One region of the Comamonas sp. JNW genome, then DNA from elsewhere that is predicted to be linked to it. Evidence: riboswitches for the same ligand, from Rfam matches in the RefSeq annotation. Region 1 holds a riboswitch; the other holds the start of a gene.
What was found. A riboswitch is a leader RNA that binds a small molecule or an ion and turns the genes downstream of it on or off. The one in region 1 is predicted to bind manganese.

Region 1 (8,207 bases):
GCCAAAGCTGTTCTTCTTGATCGATGGATCGAGCGCGGCCTCAACAGCCGGTGCAAAGTTCACGTTCGAGAAGCGCGTGTAGTTCACACCAGCGCCCAGGTAGGGCTTGAAGGCGCCCATATTGGTGAAGTGGTACTGCGCGAGCAGGCTGGGCGGCAGGTGCTTGAGCGTGCCGATCTTGGCGCCGTCCGAGCGCAGGTCATGCTTTTGCGGGTAGGTCAGCACCAGCTCTGCCGCGATATTGGGCGTGAAGAAGTAGCTCACATCCACTTCGGGAATCGTCTTGTCATTGATCGACAGGCCCAGGCCGGTGGAGTCCTTGTTGGCGCTGTCCAGATGCACGGCGCGCACACGCACTTGCCAGGGGCTTTGCGCCTCTTGCGCCATCGCCGCGCCCGACGCCATTGCACATACAGCTGCCGCTGCCAACATCATTTTTTTCATCGTCATTGCCCTCGCTGCGATCTTGCTCGCATGGATTGAAAAGTTGCGGAACCGGCCCTTGTCTGCCGTCCATGTTCAGCATCTTCTGCTCATGCGGGCCAGGCTGCCCTGACCCAGATCAACCCGACAAAACAAGCGATGAAAAAAGGCGGCCCGCTGTTGCGATGCCGCCTTCTGCTTCTTGCAGCGCCGCGCCCGAGGGACGCGGCCAGCAGCCATCCGTGGTTGCTGTCGATCAGTGGCCGCGCATCTTGTGCCAGGCCTCTACCGCCAGCACCACCAGGCCACCAATGACCGCACCGACGGCCACGTGCACCAGCGTTGGGGCCAGCATGGCCACCACACCGCCCATCGGGGCTACGGTGCTCTCCAACCAATGCTCGATCGGGCCCATGCCATGCACCAGCAAGCTGCCGCCCACCATGAACATCGCAGCCGTTCCCACAATCGACAGGCCACGCATCAGCCAGGGCGTAAACGCAATCAGGCCCCGGCCCAGGGCCTGGGCTGCGGCACTGGTCTTGCGCATCAGCCACATGCCCACATCGTCCATGCGCACAATACCGGCCACCAGGCCATAGACAAACACGGTGATCGCCAGTGCCACGGCCACCAGCACCGCAAACTGCTCCCACAGCGGCTTGCTGGCCACGGTGCCCAGCGCGATGGCGATGATTTCTGCAGACAGAATGAAATCGGTACGCACCGCACCCGCCACCTTGGCTCTTTCATAGGCCACCGGGTCCATGTTTTTCTCGCTGGCAGCCTTCACGGATGATGGCGCCACGCCCATCTGCGCCGCCTGCTCGGACTCCTTGACGGCATCATGGGGCGCCTGTTTGCCGGGCTTGTGAAACAGGCTCAGCACCTTCTCCACCCCTTCAAAACACAGAAAAGCGCCGCCAAGCATCAACAGCGGCGTGATCAACCAAGGCGCAAAAGCACTGATCAAAAGCGCTGCCGGCACCAAGATGACTTTGTTTTTGAGCGACCCCTTGGCCACCGCCCAGACCACCGGCAACTCCCGGTTGGCCTTGACCCCAGTCACCTGCTCGGCGTTCAGCGCCAGGTCGTCGCCCAGCACCCCCGCGGTCTTCTGCACCGCCACCTTGGTCTGCGTGGCCACATCGTCCAGGATGGCCGTGCTCTTGCCCGCAGCCGTCTTGGTCATCAGCGCCACATCGTCAAGCAAGGTCGCAATATCATCGAGCAACATCAACAAACCAGCACCAGCCATTACGCACTCCCAATCCAAATTCGGTGGCAAATCATAGCGATTTCGCGGTGCAATGCTGTGTCAGACCCTATAAAACGGTGATTTCTACGTTTTGTTGGAGCTTGTTCACAAAACTTTATGCAGGCCTTGTCAACAACTTCAGCGCGCGGCCCGTTGTACACCCATCTACACCAGAAAGGTGAAAGGACTGAAATGACTGAAGTGTTTGCTATTTGGCCTGAAGACGAACGTGACCGTAAGCGTGCTCCTGCCCGCTTCTGATACCAGCGCAGCCTGCAAGCGGTTGAGCCAGAACTAAAAACCCGGCACCCGCAGCAATTGCAAGCCCACTGATCTCTCTCACTTAAGCCCTGCTCTGCGGGGCTTTGTTTTGCCTGTAGCAACGCTCCTACAGCGCAAAACGCAGCCAAGCCCTCTGCCACGCCAGCGGAGGGCTTTGATTTTATACGGCCACCATGTGCTCGTACAGAATCAGCGAGCCAATGGCAATCAGCACGACACCACCCACCGCTTCTGCCCAGCGGCCCGTGATATTGCCCAGAATGCGGCCGACCATCACGCCCAGGGTCACCATCGCAAAGGTGGCAAAACCAATGCTGAGCGCAACGACGGTGATGTTCACATCCAGAAAGGCCAGGCCCACGCCTACCGCCATCGCGTCAATACTGGTGGCAAAGCCCGTGGCGACCAGCAGCCAGAAGCCATGGCGCGCGGGCCGGCTCATCTCGGGCTCATCGGCACTTTGGAAGGCACCCAGCACCATGCGGCCGCCCAGCACCAAGAGCAGCACAAAGGCAATCCAGTGGTCCCAGGCCTTCACATAATCGGCCGCGGCATAGCCCAGCGCCCAGCCCACCAGCGGCGTGATGGCTTCGATGACACCAAAGATCAGGCCGGTGCGCAGCGCCTCGGACCAACGGGGTTTGACAAGGGCAGAGCCTTTGCCAATCGCGGCAGCAAAGGCATCGGTGGACATGGCAAGCGCCAACAGGGAAATGGAAGCAGCGTTCATCGGAGGTTCTTCTAGGACAGTCGGGCATGAGCACAACGGCACGCCACCACTGCCCGACCGAGGTCGTGCTGGCATGCCGATGGTCTCGCCAACCGAAGAACGGATGTCTGCGCCACAGCATGCGAAATGCCGAGTATGTTGACGCAGACGCTTCCAGCGCGGAAGCAGGCTACTCCCCAAGGGAAGCCGCAGTCTAAACGCTGCGCAGCGCTTAGGAGCACATGGCCCCAACCGCGCCAAGTTCTTTAGGAATGGATCGTATTTCCGTCTTGCTGTTGCGGCCTGGACCCAGCAAAACGCCAACCGCTACAAGCCGAAACATGAGCAAGCTCATGTATTGCAGCTCTCCCTTGGCACCCTCTGACAGAGGCAGCCAAGGCGTCTCCCAAGTAACAGCGTGGCACTTCACCGAGGGTTGCCCCTAGTTCATTTTCAGGTGTTTTGTATACACTTAATGTATGCATATGTGCACACAACGCATAGCCATTGAGGCCTGTCTTGTGCTGCACATGCCATGCATGGACCCGCGCACATGACGAGACAAACCCGGCCGCCAGGCCGCAAATAAGGCGCAGCTGGATGCGCCCGATCCAAGGATGTCAATGACCGATCTTGCAGCAGACCAGAACGCAGGCTTTGCCTTCAACCCCGCACAGCAGCGCCCCGCAGCGGCCGGTGCATTGCCCGCCGGCGTATGCCCCTCGCTCTACAACAAAGACCTCGCGCCCACCAAGAAAGACAGCCGCTCCTGGGGTGCCTACAGCCTGTTCACGCTCTGGGCCAATGATGTGCACAGCCTGGGCAACTACGCCTTTGCCATCGGCCTGTTTGCGCTGGGCCTGGGTGGCTGGCAGATTCTGACGGCGCTGATGATGGGCGCTGCCTTGCTGTTTGTGCTGCTGACCTTGTCGGGCTTCATGGGCCCCAAGACGGGTGTGCCTTTTCCGGTGATGAGCCGCATCAGCTTTGGCACCCGGGGTGCGCAGATCCCGGCCTTGATCCGGGGCGGTGTCGCGATTGCCTGGTTCGGCATCCAGACCTACCTGGCCTCCAAGGTGCTCGATGTGCTGTTGATCACCCTCTTCCCCAGCCTGCAGTCGCTGCTGGCGCACCAGGTGCTGGGCCTGCCGGTGCTCGGCTGGATCAGCTTCAGCCTGCTGTGGGTGGTGCAGACGATGATTGCCTGCTGGGGCATGGAGAGCATCCGCAAGTACGAGGCCTTTGCTGGCCCGGTGATTCTGGTGACCTTTATCGCGCTGGCCGGCTGGGTGCTGTACAGCTCGGGCGGCAAGATCCAGTGGACGGCGCCCAAGCCCAGCACAGGTGCGGCGATGTGGGTGCAGATCATGGGTGCAGCCTCGCTGTGGGTCGCCATCTATGGCACCTTTGTGCTCAATTTCTGTGACTTCACCCGGGGTGCCACCTCGCGCAGCGCCGTGGTCAAGGGCAACTTCTGGGGCATCCCCATCAACATGCTGATCTTCGGCCTGATCGTCGTCGTGCTGACCGGCGGCCAGCTGGCGATTGATGGCACGCTGATCCTGAGCCCGACCGACATCGTCGAGAAGATCCCCAACAAGCCCTTGCTGGTGCTCGCCAGCCTGTCGCTGCTGATCCTGACCATCGCCGTCAACCTGATGGCCAACTTTGTCGCACCCGCTCTGGCCCTGGCCAACCTGCTGCCGCGCCAGCTCAACTTCCGCCGCGCGGCCCTCGTCAGCGCCGTCCTCGGCTTTGTGATCCTGCCCTGGAACCTCTATGACTCACCGCTGGTGATCCTGTATTTCCTGGGCGGTCTGGGCTCGTTCCTGGGCCCACTGTTTGGCATCGTGATGGCTGATTACTGGCTGATCCGCAAGCAGCGCGTGCATGTGCCAGCGCTCTACAGCGATGACCGCAACGGCCCTTACCATTACGAAAACGGCGTCAACCGCCGCGCCATCCAGGCCCTGGTGCCCTCGGCCCTGATTGCGCTGCTGTTCGCCTTTTTGCCGGCACTCGAGTCGGTGTCGCATTTCTCCTGGTTCATAGCGGCCGGGCTTGGCGGCCTGTTCTACTGGCTGCTGACGCCCAAGGGCCAGCACTATGAAGACCAGGACGGCGAGGCCATTGCCGTGAACCATGCCCAACATTGAGACGGAGTTTTTTGCATGCGCATTCTGATCGTGAACGTCAACACCACCGAGAGCATGACCGAGGCCATCGGCGCCCAGGCGCGCCGGGCGGCCGCACCGGGCACCGAGATCGTCGCCCTCACCCCGCGCTTTGGCGCTGAATCGGTGGAGGGCAATTTTGAGAGCTACCTCTGCGCCGTCGGCGTGATGGATGCCGTCATGCGCTATGACCAGCCCTTTGATGCCGTCATCCAGGCCGGCTACGGCGAGCATGGCCGCGAAGGCCTGCAAGAGCTGCTGGAAGTGCCGGTGGTCGACATCACCGAGGCTGCGGCATCGACGGCCATGTTCCTGGGCCACAAATACGCCGTGGTCACCACCTTGGACCGCGCCGTGCCCTTGATCGAAGACCGGCTCAAGCTGGCCGGGTTGGATGCGCGCTGCGCCTCGGTACGCGCCAGCGGCATGGCCGTGCTGGAACTGGAGAGCCAGCCCGAGCGCGCCGTCGATGCCATCGTGCAGCAGGCGGCCAAGGCGGTGGAAGAAGACCATGCCGAGGTCATCTGCCTAGGCTGCGGCGGCATGGCCGAGCTTGAAGACAAGGTGCGTAGCCGCACCGGCGTGCCCGTGGTCGATGGCGTGGCCGCTGCGGTGACCATTGCCGAATCGCTGGTGCGCCTGGGCCTCAAGACCTCCAAGGTGCGCACCTATGCGCCGCCGCGTGCCAAGCGCATCACCGGCTTTCCGCTGCCCGATTCGCTGGGCCGCTAAACGGCTCCATCTCCCAGCCTCTGTTTACTCCAACCGCCCTGCACCGCAGGGCTTTTTTCTGGCTGGGTGAGTGCCAGGCAGCGTCATTGACTGGTCTTGAACCCCTGGGTTGCCGCCCAGGCCGCCACATCATCGCGGCGAATGGCGGCTGCCATCAGCTGCGGGAAGGCATCCGGCGTGCAGGCAAAGGATGGCACGCCCAAGGCCGCCAGCTTGGCGGCAAGTGCGGCATCGTAGGCGGGCGCGCCTTCGTCGCTCAGCGCCAGCAAGGTGATGAACTGCACGCCCGATTCCACCAGCTCGTTGGCGCGGCGCAGCAGGCCGGATTCCACGCCCCCCTCGTACAGGTCCGAGATCAGCACCAGGATGGTGTTGCGCGGCTCGCTGATCAGGCTCTGACAGTAACCCACAGCGCCATTGATGTCGGTGCCGCCGCCCAGCTGCACGCCAAACAGCACATCGACCGGGTCGTCGAGCTTGTCGGTCAGGTCCACCACCGCCGTGTCAAACACCACCAGCTTGGTCGCTACCGCAGGCAGGCTGGCCATCACCGCACCAAAGATGCTGGAGTAGACCACCGAGTTGGCCATGGAGCCGCTTTGGTCGATGCACAGAATCACCTCGCGCTGCGGGCGGCGCGCCTTGCGGCCGTAGCCAATCAAGGTCTCGGGAACGATGGTTTGGTACTCGGGCTGCCAGTGGCGCAGGTTGGCGCGTATCGTGCGGTTCCAGTCGATCTCGGCATGGCGCGGGCGGCGGTTGCGCTGGCTGCGGTCCAGCGCGCCGGCCACGGCGCTGCGCATCGGCTCTTCGAGCTTTTTCATCAGCTCGTCCACCACCTTGCGCACCACCAGGCGCGCGGTGGCCTTGGTGTTTTGCGGGATGACCGAGCCCAGCGAAATCAGGTTGGCCACCAGGTGCACATCGGGCTGCACGTTCTCCAGCATCTCGGGCTGCAGCAGCAACTCGCGCAGCTGCAGGCGCTCCATCGCATCGCGCTGCATCACCTGCACCACCTGGCTCGGAAAGTACTTGCGGATATCGCCGAGCCAGCGCGACACCGAGGGCGAAGAATTGCCCCGGCCGCCCCTGCGTGAACCGAGCTGGCTGTCGCCTTCGTAGAGCGCGGCCAGCGCCTGGTCCATCTCCTGCAGGCGTCCGCCCACGGTTCCGCAGCTGGCATCGGCCGGGCTGCCCAGCACCATGCGCCAGCGCTGCAAGCGGGTGGTCGGCTGCAGCGCCTCCGCCGCGTCGGCTGCCAGGGTTTGGCTATCGTCTTGCGCCGAGCCTGGCGCGGGATGGGTGGCATTAGTCATCGTCATCACTCCAGGGCTTGTTTGGCAGGCGTGGCGGCAGGCGGAATCTGCGCCAGCAACTCGGGCGGCAGCTCCAGCCCCAGCAGGGTGTTGAGCAGCGGCAGCGCCAGCACGGCGCGCGCCTCGTCCCAGGGGGCATCCTCATCGCCCAGCGCCAAGGCGGCAGCAGGCACAGCCGCACCGCCCACAGGCGCGCGCCGGGCCTTGTCGCCCAGGCTCTGGCGCTCATGCTTGCTGAAGTTGGCAAAGCTGCGCCGCACCAGCGGCAAAATCTGCGCAAACTGCACTTCACCCAACCCGGCCAGCCAGGCATCGACGGCACCCCAGATGGCCTCGTCGTGCAGCAGCACCAGCGCCTGCTGGTTCAAAAAGCCATCCAGCCAGGCGGCGACATCCAGCGGCGCCGCGCCCAAGGACAGGTTGCGGTTGAACTGCAGCACCACCTCGGCGCTGTCCAGCAGATGCTCATCGAGCAGCAGCCGGCAGGCCATGCCGCGCAGCAAGGCCGCAGCGGCGTCGCCCATCGCCAGGCTGCGCAGCGCAGCGCGCCAGGCGTCGACTGCGGCCTGGGCTTGCGCATCATTGCCACGCAGGCGCAGCGCCTCGTGCGCGGCCAGCACCTTGCCCTTCATCGCAGCGGCCGCGTCTTCGTCCATCGCCATGCAGGCCACCGGCAAGCCAATGGCGGCGCGCAGCACCAGCGAATCGATGACCGTGGCCAGCAAGGCGGTATCGGTTTGGCGCACGCTGCCGTAGCGGTACACATTGGCCAGCGGCGGCAGCGCCTGCAGCAGCTGGGCTACATCGCCGGTGGTGGCCGCGCGCTCGGCCAGGGTGGCGATCAGCGATTCGACCAGTTGCGGCAGATTGGCCAGCAGCGCGTCGTCAATCGCCTGCGCAATCTCGGGCAAGGGCGTATCGGGCGGGAGGCTGGCGCGCAGGCGCGCGGTGGCGGCCTGCGCCACGGTGGCGCCATGCACGCTGGCCTCGATGATGCGCACGGCCAGCTCCGGCTCCCACTGCATCTGCCAGCTCTCGCGGAAGGTGCCACGGTTGCGCTGCGCATCGGCCGCGCGCGTGCCCCAGCCAATGCCCAACAAGCGCAGGCGGTGCAGAAAATGGCTGCGCGCCAGGTCGGTCTCCTTGCGCAGGTCCAGCGCCAGCAGTTTGCTCGCCGCCTCGGGCTTCATGCGCAGCGATTTCTGCTGCTGCTCAATATCGCGCTGCAGCGGCACCTGCGGCACATCGGCGGGCACCGTGCCCAGCACATGGCCGACGGTGAGCTCGTCGTCGATCAGGTTCAGCGGTGCGGT
Region 2 (8,207 bases), on a different contig from region 1:
CCGCCAGTGGCAATCAGGTCATCGACCAGCAGCACCTTGTCGCCGGGCTTGACCGCATCGGCATGCAACTCGACCGTGGCACTGCCGTATTCGAGCTCATAGGTTTCCTCCACCGTGGTGAAGGGCAGCTTGCCCTTTTTGCGGATGGGCACAAAGCCCACCTTGAGCTGGTAGGCGATGACGGCACCGAGGATAAAGCCGCGCGCATCGAGCCCGGCCACCACATCGGGGCGCATGTCGCGCGACATGTAGCGGTGCACAAAGGCATCGATCAGCACATGGAAGACCTGCGGGTTCTGCAGCAGCGGGGTGATGTCCCGGAACTGCACGCCCGGCGCTGGCCAATCGGGAACGGTGCGGATGTGGTGACGCAAAAAGGCGTTGACGTCGGGAGCGTGCATGGTGGGCGGGCAGAAAAGGGGAGGAGCCGCCATGGTAGTCCAACTGCGGCAGCTGCAACCGGCACCCGCCGCAGGTTAAGCATGTTTGGCAATGACCCGCACCGGCCGGGGCGCGGGCGCTCCGATAAAATCAGCCTCCATGAGCACCCTACAGCCCAAGCGCCCCGTGGAAGCGGCGCAGATTCTGCGCCTGGCGGCGTCTACCTTTGCGATCGAGGCCGAGGCCATTGCGGCACTGACGCAGCGCCTGGACGACAACTTTGTCCAGGTCGTGCAGCGCATGCTGGACATTCCCGGGCGTGTGGTGGTCACTGGCATGGGCAAGAGCGGCCATGTGGGGCGCAAGATTGCGGCCACCCTGGCATCGACCGGCACGCCGGCATTCTTTGTGCACCCGGGCGAGGCCAGCCATGGCGATCTGGGCATGGTCACGGGCCAGGATCTGGTGCTGGCCATCTCCAACAGCGGCGAGAGTGGCGAGATTTCCGTGCTGCTGCCGGTGCTCAAGCGCCTGGGCGTGCCCGTGGTGGCGATGACGGGCAACCTGCAGTCCTCGATGGCGCGCCATGCCGACTGGGTGCTCAACACCCAGGTCGACAAGGAGGCCTGCCCGCTGAACCTGGCCCCCACGGCCAGCACCACCGCGCAAATGGCGATGGGCGATGCGCTGGCCGTGGCGCTGCTGGATGCGCGCGGCTTCAAGGCCGAGGATTTTGCCCGCTCCCACCCCGGTGGCGCGCTGGGCCGCCGCCTGCTCACCCATGTGTCTGATGTGATGCGCAGCGGCGATGCGCTGCCCACGGTGCTGCCCAGCGCCAGCTTCAGCGACCTGATGCGTGAGATGAGTGCCAAGGGCATGGGCGCGGCTGCCATCGTCGATGCGCATGGCCTGCTGCAGGGCGTGTTTACCGATGGCGATCTGCGCCGCCGTATTGAGGCTGGTGCCGACTTGCGCGGCCTGACCGCTGCCGAGGTGATGCATGCCACGCCGCGCCAGATCTCGGCCGACGCATTGGCGGCCGACGCCGCTGCGTTGATGGAGGCCCACCGCATCACCAGCGTGCTGGTGACCGATGCGGACCAGCGCCTGGTGGGCATCGTGCATGTGGGTGATCTGATGCGGGCCAAGGTGATCTGATGGCCAGCACATTAACCTTGCCCGCCATCACCCCCGCCCAGCAGTGGCCCGCTGAGCTGCTGCTGCGCGCCCAGGGTATCAAGATTGTGTTCTTCGATGTGGATGGCGTGCTCACCGACGGGGGCCTGTACATCAGCGAGCAGGGCGAGACGCTCAAGCGTTTCCACACGCTCGACGGCCATGGTCTCAAGATGCTGCGCGAGGCCGGCATTGTGCCGGCCGTCATCACCGGGCGCGATTCGGCACCGCTGCGCCACCGCCTGGCGGCGCTGGGCATCGAGCAGGTTCGCTACGGCACCGAGGACAAGCTGCCTGCCGCCCAGGCCATGCTCGAGGCGCTGGGCCTGGACTGGCACCAGGCCGCAGCCATTGGCGATGACTGGCCGGATCTGCCGGTGCTGCGCCGCTGCCAGCTGGCCTGCGCGCCCGCCAATGCCCACCCTGAAGTGCTGGGCGTGGCACACTGGGTAACCACCCGCCACGGCGGCGCAGGTGCTGCGCGCGAGCTGTGCGACGCGGTGCTGGCCGCCTGCGGTGCCTATGTCAACCTGCTCGATCGGTACGGACAATGAAATCTCGCCTGCGACGCCTCATGGACCTGTCGTCCATCTACCTGCCGGTGATCCTGATGGGCCTGCTGGCGCTGGGCACCTGGTGGCTGGTGCGCAATGCCCCCAAGCCCCAGAGCGTGCGCGAACAAGCGGTGGCCGGCCACGAAGTGGATTACTACATGAACGATTTTTCGGTGCGCAGCTTTGACGGCACCGGCGTGCTGACCAGCGAGATCCAGGGCAACAAGATGCGCCACTACATGGACACCGACACGCTGGAGATCGACACGGCCACGATGCGTTCCATCCGCCAGGATGGCTCGACGACAGTGGCCACCGCCAACCGCGCCTTGTCCAATGCCGATGGCTCCGAAGTGCAGCTGTTTGGCAATGCCAAGGTGGTGCGCAGCAGCAACAAGCCGGGCGCGCCGCAGATGGAGTTCCGGGGCGAGTTTCTGCACGCCTTTGTCAACGAAGAGCGGGTGAGCTCGAACAAGCCCGTCGAGATCATCCGGGGCCAGGACCGGTTCACGGCCGACTCGATGGTCTTCAACAACATCACCCAGGTCGCAGAGCTCAAGGGCCGGGTCAAGGGCGTGCTGCAACCCGCACGCTGAGCGCCGCATGTCCACCCCCCTGAGCGATGCACCGCTGGTGCTGATCACCGGCGCCTCCAGCGGCATCGGCCAGGCGCTGGCCTGGCGCTACTACCAGGCCGGCTACCGCCTCGCGCTGGTGGCCCGCCGTACCGCGCTGATTGCGGACTGGGCCCAGGCGCAGGCGATGGATGCCAGCCGCTACGCGGTCTATGGCGCCGACGTGGCTGACCAGGACCAGACCATTGCTGCCTGCACGCAATGCCTGCAGCAGCAGGGCCTGCCCGATGTGGTGGTGGCCAATGCCGGGGTGAGCTACGGCATCGACACGGCCGAGCGCGAGGACCTGGAGGTCATGGCCCAGACCTATGCGACCAATGTGATCGGCATGGCCGCGACCTTCCATGCCTTTGTGCGCCCCATGCAGGCGCGCGGCAGCGGCAAGCTGGTGGGCATTGCCAGCGTGGCCGGCATACGCGGCCTGCCCGGCCACGGCGCCTACTGCGCCAGCAAGGCCGCCGTCATCAGCTACTGCGAGAGCCTGCGGGTGGAGCTTAAGCGTAGCGGCGTGCAGGTGGTCACCATCTGCCCGGGCTTTGTGGCCACGCCGCTCACCCGCCACAACCGCTACGGCATGCCCTTCTTGATGCAGCCAGAGGCCTTTGCCGACAAGGCCTTTGCAGTGATTGCCAAGGCGCGCAGCTATGCCGTGATCCCCTGGCAGATGGGCTGGGTGGCGCGGCTGTTGCGCTGCCTGCCCAATGCCCTCTATGACCGCGCGCTGGCCAACCGCCCGCGCAAGCACCGCCACCGCGAGCGGGTGCAAGAGGCGCCACCGGGTCAAGACTGAAAGCAGGTCCTAAGCCAGGCATGAAAAAAGCCCCTGGCGGGGCTTTGTCGTTGCGGTGCGGCACAGCGCTGGGCGGTGCCTGCAGGCATCAATAATCGTCGTTGTTGTCGTAGCCTTGGTTGCCGCCGCGGTTGCGCGAACCATTGCCGTAGGGGCTGCGGAAGCCGCCATCGCGCTCACCGCCACGATCGCCACCACCAAAGCCGCGGTCATTGCCGCCACGGCCGCCATAGCCACCGCCGCCGCCACCACCGTAGCCGCCACGGTCTCCGCCGCCGCCGTATCCACCACCACCACCGCCGCCGTAGCCGCCGCCACCACCGCCGCCGTAGCCACCACCACCGCCGCCGCCGCCGCCAAAGCCGCCACGGTTACCGCCTCCGCCGCCAAAGCCACCACCACGGGGGCCGCCAAAACCACCACCGCCGCTGCGGGGAGGACGGGGCTCCATGGGACGTGCTTCGTTCACGACCAGATTGCGACCGCCCAGGGGCTGACCGTTCAGACCGTTGACCGAAGCTTGGGCTTCTTCATCGCTGCCCATTTCTACAAAACCAAAACCTTTGGAGCGACCGGTGTCGCGTTCCATCATCACCTTGGCGCTGGTTACGCTGCCAAACTGACCAAAGGCCTGTTCCAGATCGTTGTCGCGAACCTGGTATGGCAAATTACCGACGTAAAGCTTGTTGCCCATTTGAGGGACTCCTGATAACTCTTAAATAATGCGATCGCGCCCTGTAGAACACCGGTCATCTATCGCAGTAGCCCAATGGAGGAATGCTCCATCCTTTATTTTCTGGCATAAAAACCGGGAATGGGATAGTTGTGCCCCTCTGTTGTGGCGCAGAAGCTGCAACCAGATGCAAAAAAGGCCTCAAAGAGGCCTTTTTTCCGGGAAAACCCGTCATCTCACTGTCAAAACCTCTAAGAGGTTTTGGATGTGATGTGCTTAGTAGCTGCCGCCACCGTAGCCGCCACGGCCACCGCCGCCGAAGCCACCGCGATCGCCGCCGCCGAAGCCGCCACGGTCACCACCGCCGAAACCACGGCCACCACCACCACCGCCGCCGAAGCCGCCGCTGCGTGGAGGACGGGCTTCCATTGGACGTGCTTCGTTCACGACCAGGTTACGACCGCCAAAGCCTTGGCCGTTCACGCCTTCGATAGCAGCTTGTGCTTCAGCGTCCGAACCCATTTCCACAAAGCCGAAGCCCTTGGAACGGCCGGTGTCACGTTCCATCATGACCTTGGCGCTGGAGACGGTACCGAATTGGCTGAAAGTGCTTTCCAGATCGCTGTCACGGAAAGAGTAAGGCAGGTTGCCCACGTAAAGTTTGTTGCCCATTTGAGGACTCCGAAAAAAGTAAAAAAAGCGATGGAGCCTGATGCAATCAACAAACCTGTGACAACTTCCAAGACGGATCACCGCGCGCTCTAGTGTACCCGGGGGCACATTGAGCTTCACCATTATGGGTGAATCGCCTTACGCTGTGTTGACAGTTGCTGCAACCAGCCCTTGGTATTTTCCCTGGAGGGCGTGGGTGTTGCGGCGCAACATCGCTTTTGGGCGTATGATGCGCCAGTCTTTGGGGAGTAGCCTGCTGGGCGCGCAATGCGCCGCAGAGTGTGCGTCAACAAACTTGGGCCTTCGCGGCCTATGGCGTACACGGCATCTGGTGATGAGGATGCTGGGCGAGACCATTGACCACGTTGCGATCCCATGCCGGAGTCGCGATGCGGTCAATGCTGTCTTGCGATATCCGGCTGCAATAACGATCCCCACTCCATGGAAGCCTTTCTCCTCTCGACCGCCGTCGTCGCCCTTGCCGAAATGGGCGACAAGACGCAGTTGCTGTCCCTCGTCCTCGCTGCCAAATACCGCAAACCCTGGCCCATTGCGCTGGGCATCTTCGTCTCGACCCTGGTCAACCATGCGCTGGCCGGTGCCGTTGGCGCCTGGATCACCACGATGCTGGGCCCCGATGTGCTGCGCTGGATTCTGGGCGTGTCCTTTATCCTGATGGCCGGCTGGATGCTGATCCCCGACAAGATCGACGAGGACGAAGCGGGCAAGAGCAGCGGCCGCTGGGGTGTGTTCGGCACCACCGTGCTGCTGTTCTTCCTGGCCGAGATGGGCGACAAGACCCAGCTGGCCACCGTGGGCCTGGCCGCCAAGTACCCCGCTTCTTATTACTGGGTGGTCGCAGGCACCACGATCGGCATGATGCTGGCCAATGCGCCGGTGGTCTGGTTTGGCGACAAGATCACCAAGAGGCTGCCGATCCGCTGGATCCACCGCGTCTGCGCGGTGATCTTCCTGGTGCTGGGTGTGGCCGCGCTGTTCACGACGATGGACTGATAGCGCTGGCTGCGCTAGCAACACTAGCAACGCACCAACTCAAAGGGCTGGGATCTTGCGATCTCCAGCCCTTTTTCCATGGGGCGCCCCCCCCCAAGCCTCAGCGTTAGTCCAAGGTCATCAGGCTGGCATTGCCGCCAGCCGCAGCCGTGTTGATGCTGATGGCATGCTCGGCCAGCAGGCGGAACAGCGGCACGCTGCCGTCGGCAGCCTGGGCGGTGATCGGCACGATGGCGCCGGCGCGGCCCGCCAAGGTGCTGGCCGTGGGCAGCCAGCCGCTGGCGGCATCAACGATCAGCGCATCAAAGGCTTCGGACTGCACAAAGGCCTGCTCGCTGTGCGCAGACAGTTGCACCGAGGCACGCACCGAGGCGGGCAATTGGGCCAGCAGGCTGGCTTGGCTGCTGCCTGCGGGCCACACGGCGGTGGAGCCCGCGGCGAGCACGGCGGCGAGCTGGGCCAGCAGCAGGCTGCTGGTGCTGGCCACGCAGGCTACGCGCGCACGGCCACTCAGCACATACAGATTGCGCTCACCGGTGGGGCCGGGCAGCTCGGCCGCAAAGCCGTTGCCGGTATGGGCGGCATAGCGCTGGCACAGCGCTGCCAGATCGCCCTGGCCTTGCTGGCTGGCCCAGCTTTGCAGCGCCTCCAGCCCAGCGGCGGGGGCGGCATCGGCCTGTTCCAGGCCATGGGCATTACCGCGCTGGCCGGTGCTGGCGGCCGGGGCCTCGCTACCGGCCATGCGCGGTAGGTGGGCGAGCGCATCCACGGTGGCCGTGGCCGGCATGCGGCTGAGCAGGCGCAGCATGTACAGCGGGCCGCCGGCCTTGGGGCCCGTGCCCGACAGGCCTTCGCCGCCAAAAGGCTGCACACCGACGACGGCGCCGACGATATTGCGGTTCACATAGATATTGCCGGCATGCGCGGCGTTGACCACCTGGGCAATGGTCTCGTCAATGCGGGTGTGCAGGCCCAGGGTGAGGGCGTAGCCGGTGGCATTGATGTCGGCCAGCAGCTGGGGCAGGTTCTCGCGGCGGTAGCGCAGCACATGCAGCACCGGGCCGAAGACTTCGCGCTTGAGCTCGGAGAGCTGGCCGATGGCGATCACCGTGGGCGGCACAAAGGTGCCTTGCGCGCTGGCGCCGCTGTTTTGCCAGACCTGGTGGCCAGCGGCCTGCATGCGGGCAATGTGCTGGTCGATGACGCCCTTGGCCTCGGCATCGATGACGGGGCCGACATCGGTCTTGAGCTGGCAGGGGTTGCCCAGCTGGAGCTCCTGCATCGCGCCGCGCAGCATGTGCAGCAGGCGGTCGGCCGCTTCTTCCTGCACGCACAGCACGCGCAGCGCCGAGCAGCGCTGGCCGGCCGAGTCAAAGGCCGAGGACAGCACATCGACCACGACCTGCTCGGCCAGCGCGGACGAGTCCACGATCATCGCGTTCTGGCCGCCGGTCTCGGCCACCAGGGTGACGGGCTGGCCTTGGGCGTCGAGGCGCTGGGCCAGCGTCTTTTGCAGAATGCGGGCCACTTCGGTCGAGCCGGTGAACATGACGGCCTGCACGCGGTGGTCGGCCACCAGGCGGGCGCCCACGGTCTCGCCGGTGCCCGGCAGCAGCTGCAGCACATCGCGCGGCACGCCGGCCTGCCACAGCGCCTGCACGGCGGCAGCCGCGATCAGCGGGGTCTGCTCGGCCGGCTTGGCCAGCACGGTGTTGCCGGCAGCCAGCGCGGCGGCAATCTGGCCGCTGAAGATGGCCAGCGGGAAGTTCCAGGGGCTGATGCAGACCACCGGGCCCAGCGCCTGGTAATCCGCCTGGCCCCAGCTGCGCACCTGGGCGGCGTAAAAGCGCAGAAAGTCCACGGCCTCACGCACTTCGGCAATCGCGTTGGAGCAGGTCTTGCCGGCCTCGCGCACCAGCACGCCCATCAAGGTGGGCATATGCGCTTCGAGCAGGTCACCGGCCTGGGCCAGGCAGTCGGCGCGCTGGGCGGGCGGGGTGGCCTTCCAGCGGGCAGCGGCGGCCTGGGCGGCGGCCAGCGCAAATTCCACCTGCTCGGTCGACGCCTGCGTGACGCTGCCGACCTGGTCGCCGTGGTCAGCCGGGTTCAGCACCGGCTCGCTGGCCTGGGTGGATGCGGGCGCGCCATCGGCCAGCATCGGCTGGGCATGCCAGGCCATCTGGGCGCTGGCCTGCAGCTCGTTCTGCAGCGCGCGCAGGCGGTCGTCGTTGGACAGGTCGAGCCCTGCCGAATTGCTGCGGCTTGCGCCATACAGCGCGCGCGGCTGGGCAATGTGCGGGTTGGGCAGGCCC

Region 2: another riboswitch for manganese. It lies ahead of DCO45_RS08805 (TMEM165/GDT1 family protein); the one in region 1 lies ahead of mntP (manganese efflux pump MntP).

What each region holds. Positions count from the first base shown of each region.
Region 1 covers NZ_QETI01000003.1:176,795-185,001, reverse strand. The annotation lists gene DCO45_RS06500 (OmpW family outer membrane protein) at 1-444, opposite strand, end outside; gene DCO45_RS06495 (DUF808 domain-containing protein) at 680-1,681, opposite strand; gene mntP (manganese efflux pump MntP) at 2,124-2,693, opposite strand; yybP-ykoY riboswitch at 2,714-2,876, opposite strand; gene DCO45_RS06485 (NCS1 family nucleobase:cation symporter-1) at 3,296-4,828, shown strand; gene DCO45_RS06480 (aspartate/glutamate racemase family protein) at 4,844-5,578, shown strand; gene DCO45_RS06475 (VWA domain-containing protein) at 5,662-6,783, opposite strand; gene DCO45_RS06470 (DUF5682 family protein) at 6,900-8,207, opposite strand, start outside.
Region 2 covers NZ_QETI01000004.1:294,549-302,755, forward strand. The annotation lists gene DCO45_RS08770 (adenine phosphoribosyltransferase) at 1-401, opposite strand, end outside; gene DCO45_RS08775 (KpsF/GutQ family sugar-phosphate isomerase) at 541-1,539, shown strand; gene DCO45_RS08780 (HAD hydrolase family protein) at 1,539-2,111, shown strand; gene lptC (LPS export ABC transporter periplasmic protein LptC) at 2,108-2,707, shown strand; gene DCO45_RS08790 (SDR family oxidoreductase) at 2,715-3,536, shown strand; gene DCO45_RS08795 (RNA-binding protein) at 3,625-4,230, opposite strand; gene DCO45_RS23345 (RNA-binding protein) at 4,486-4,881, opposite strand; yybP-ykoY riboswitch at 5,113-5,226, shown strand; gene DCO45_RS08805 (TMEM165/GDT1 family protein) at 5,323-5,895, shown strand; gene putA (trifunctional transcriptional regulator/proline dehydrogenase/L-glutamate gamma-semialdehyde dehydrogenase) at 6,002-8,207, opposite strand, start outside.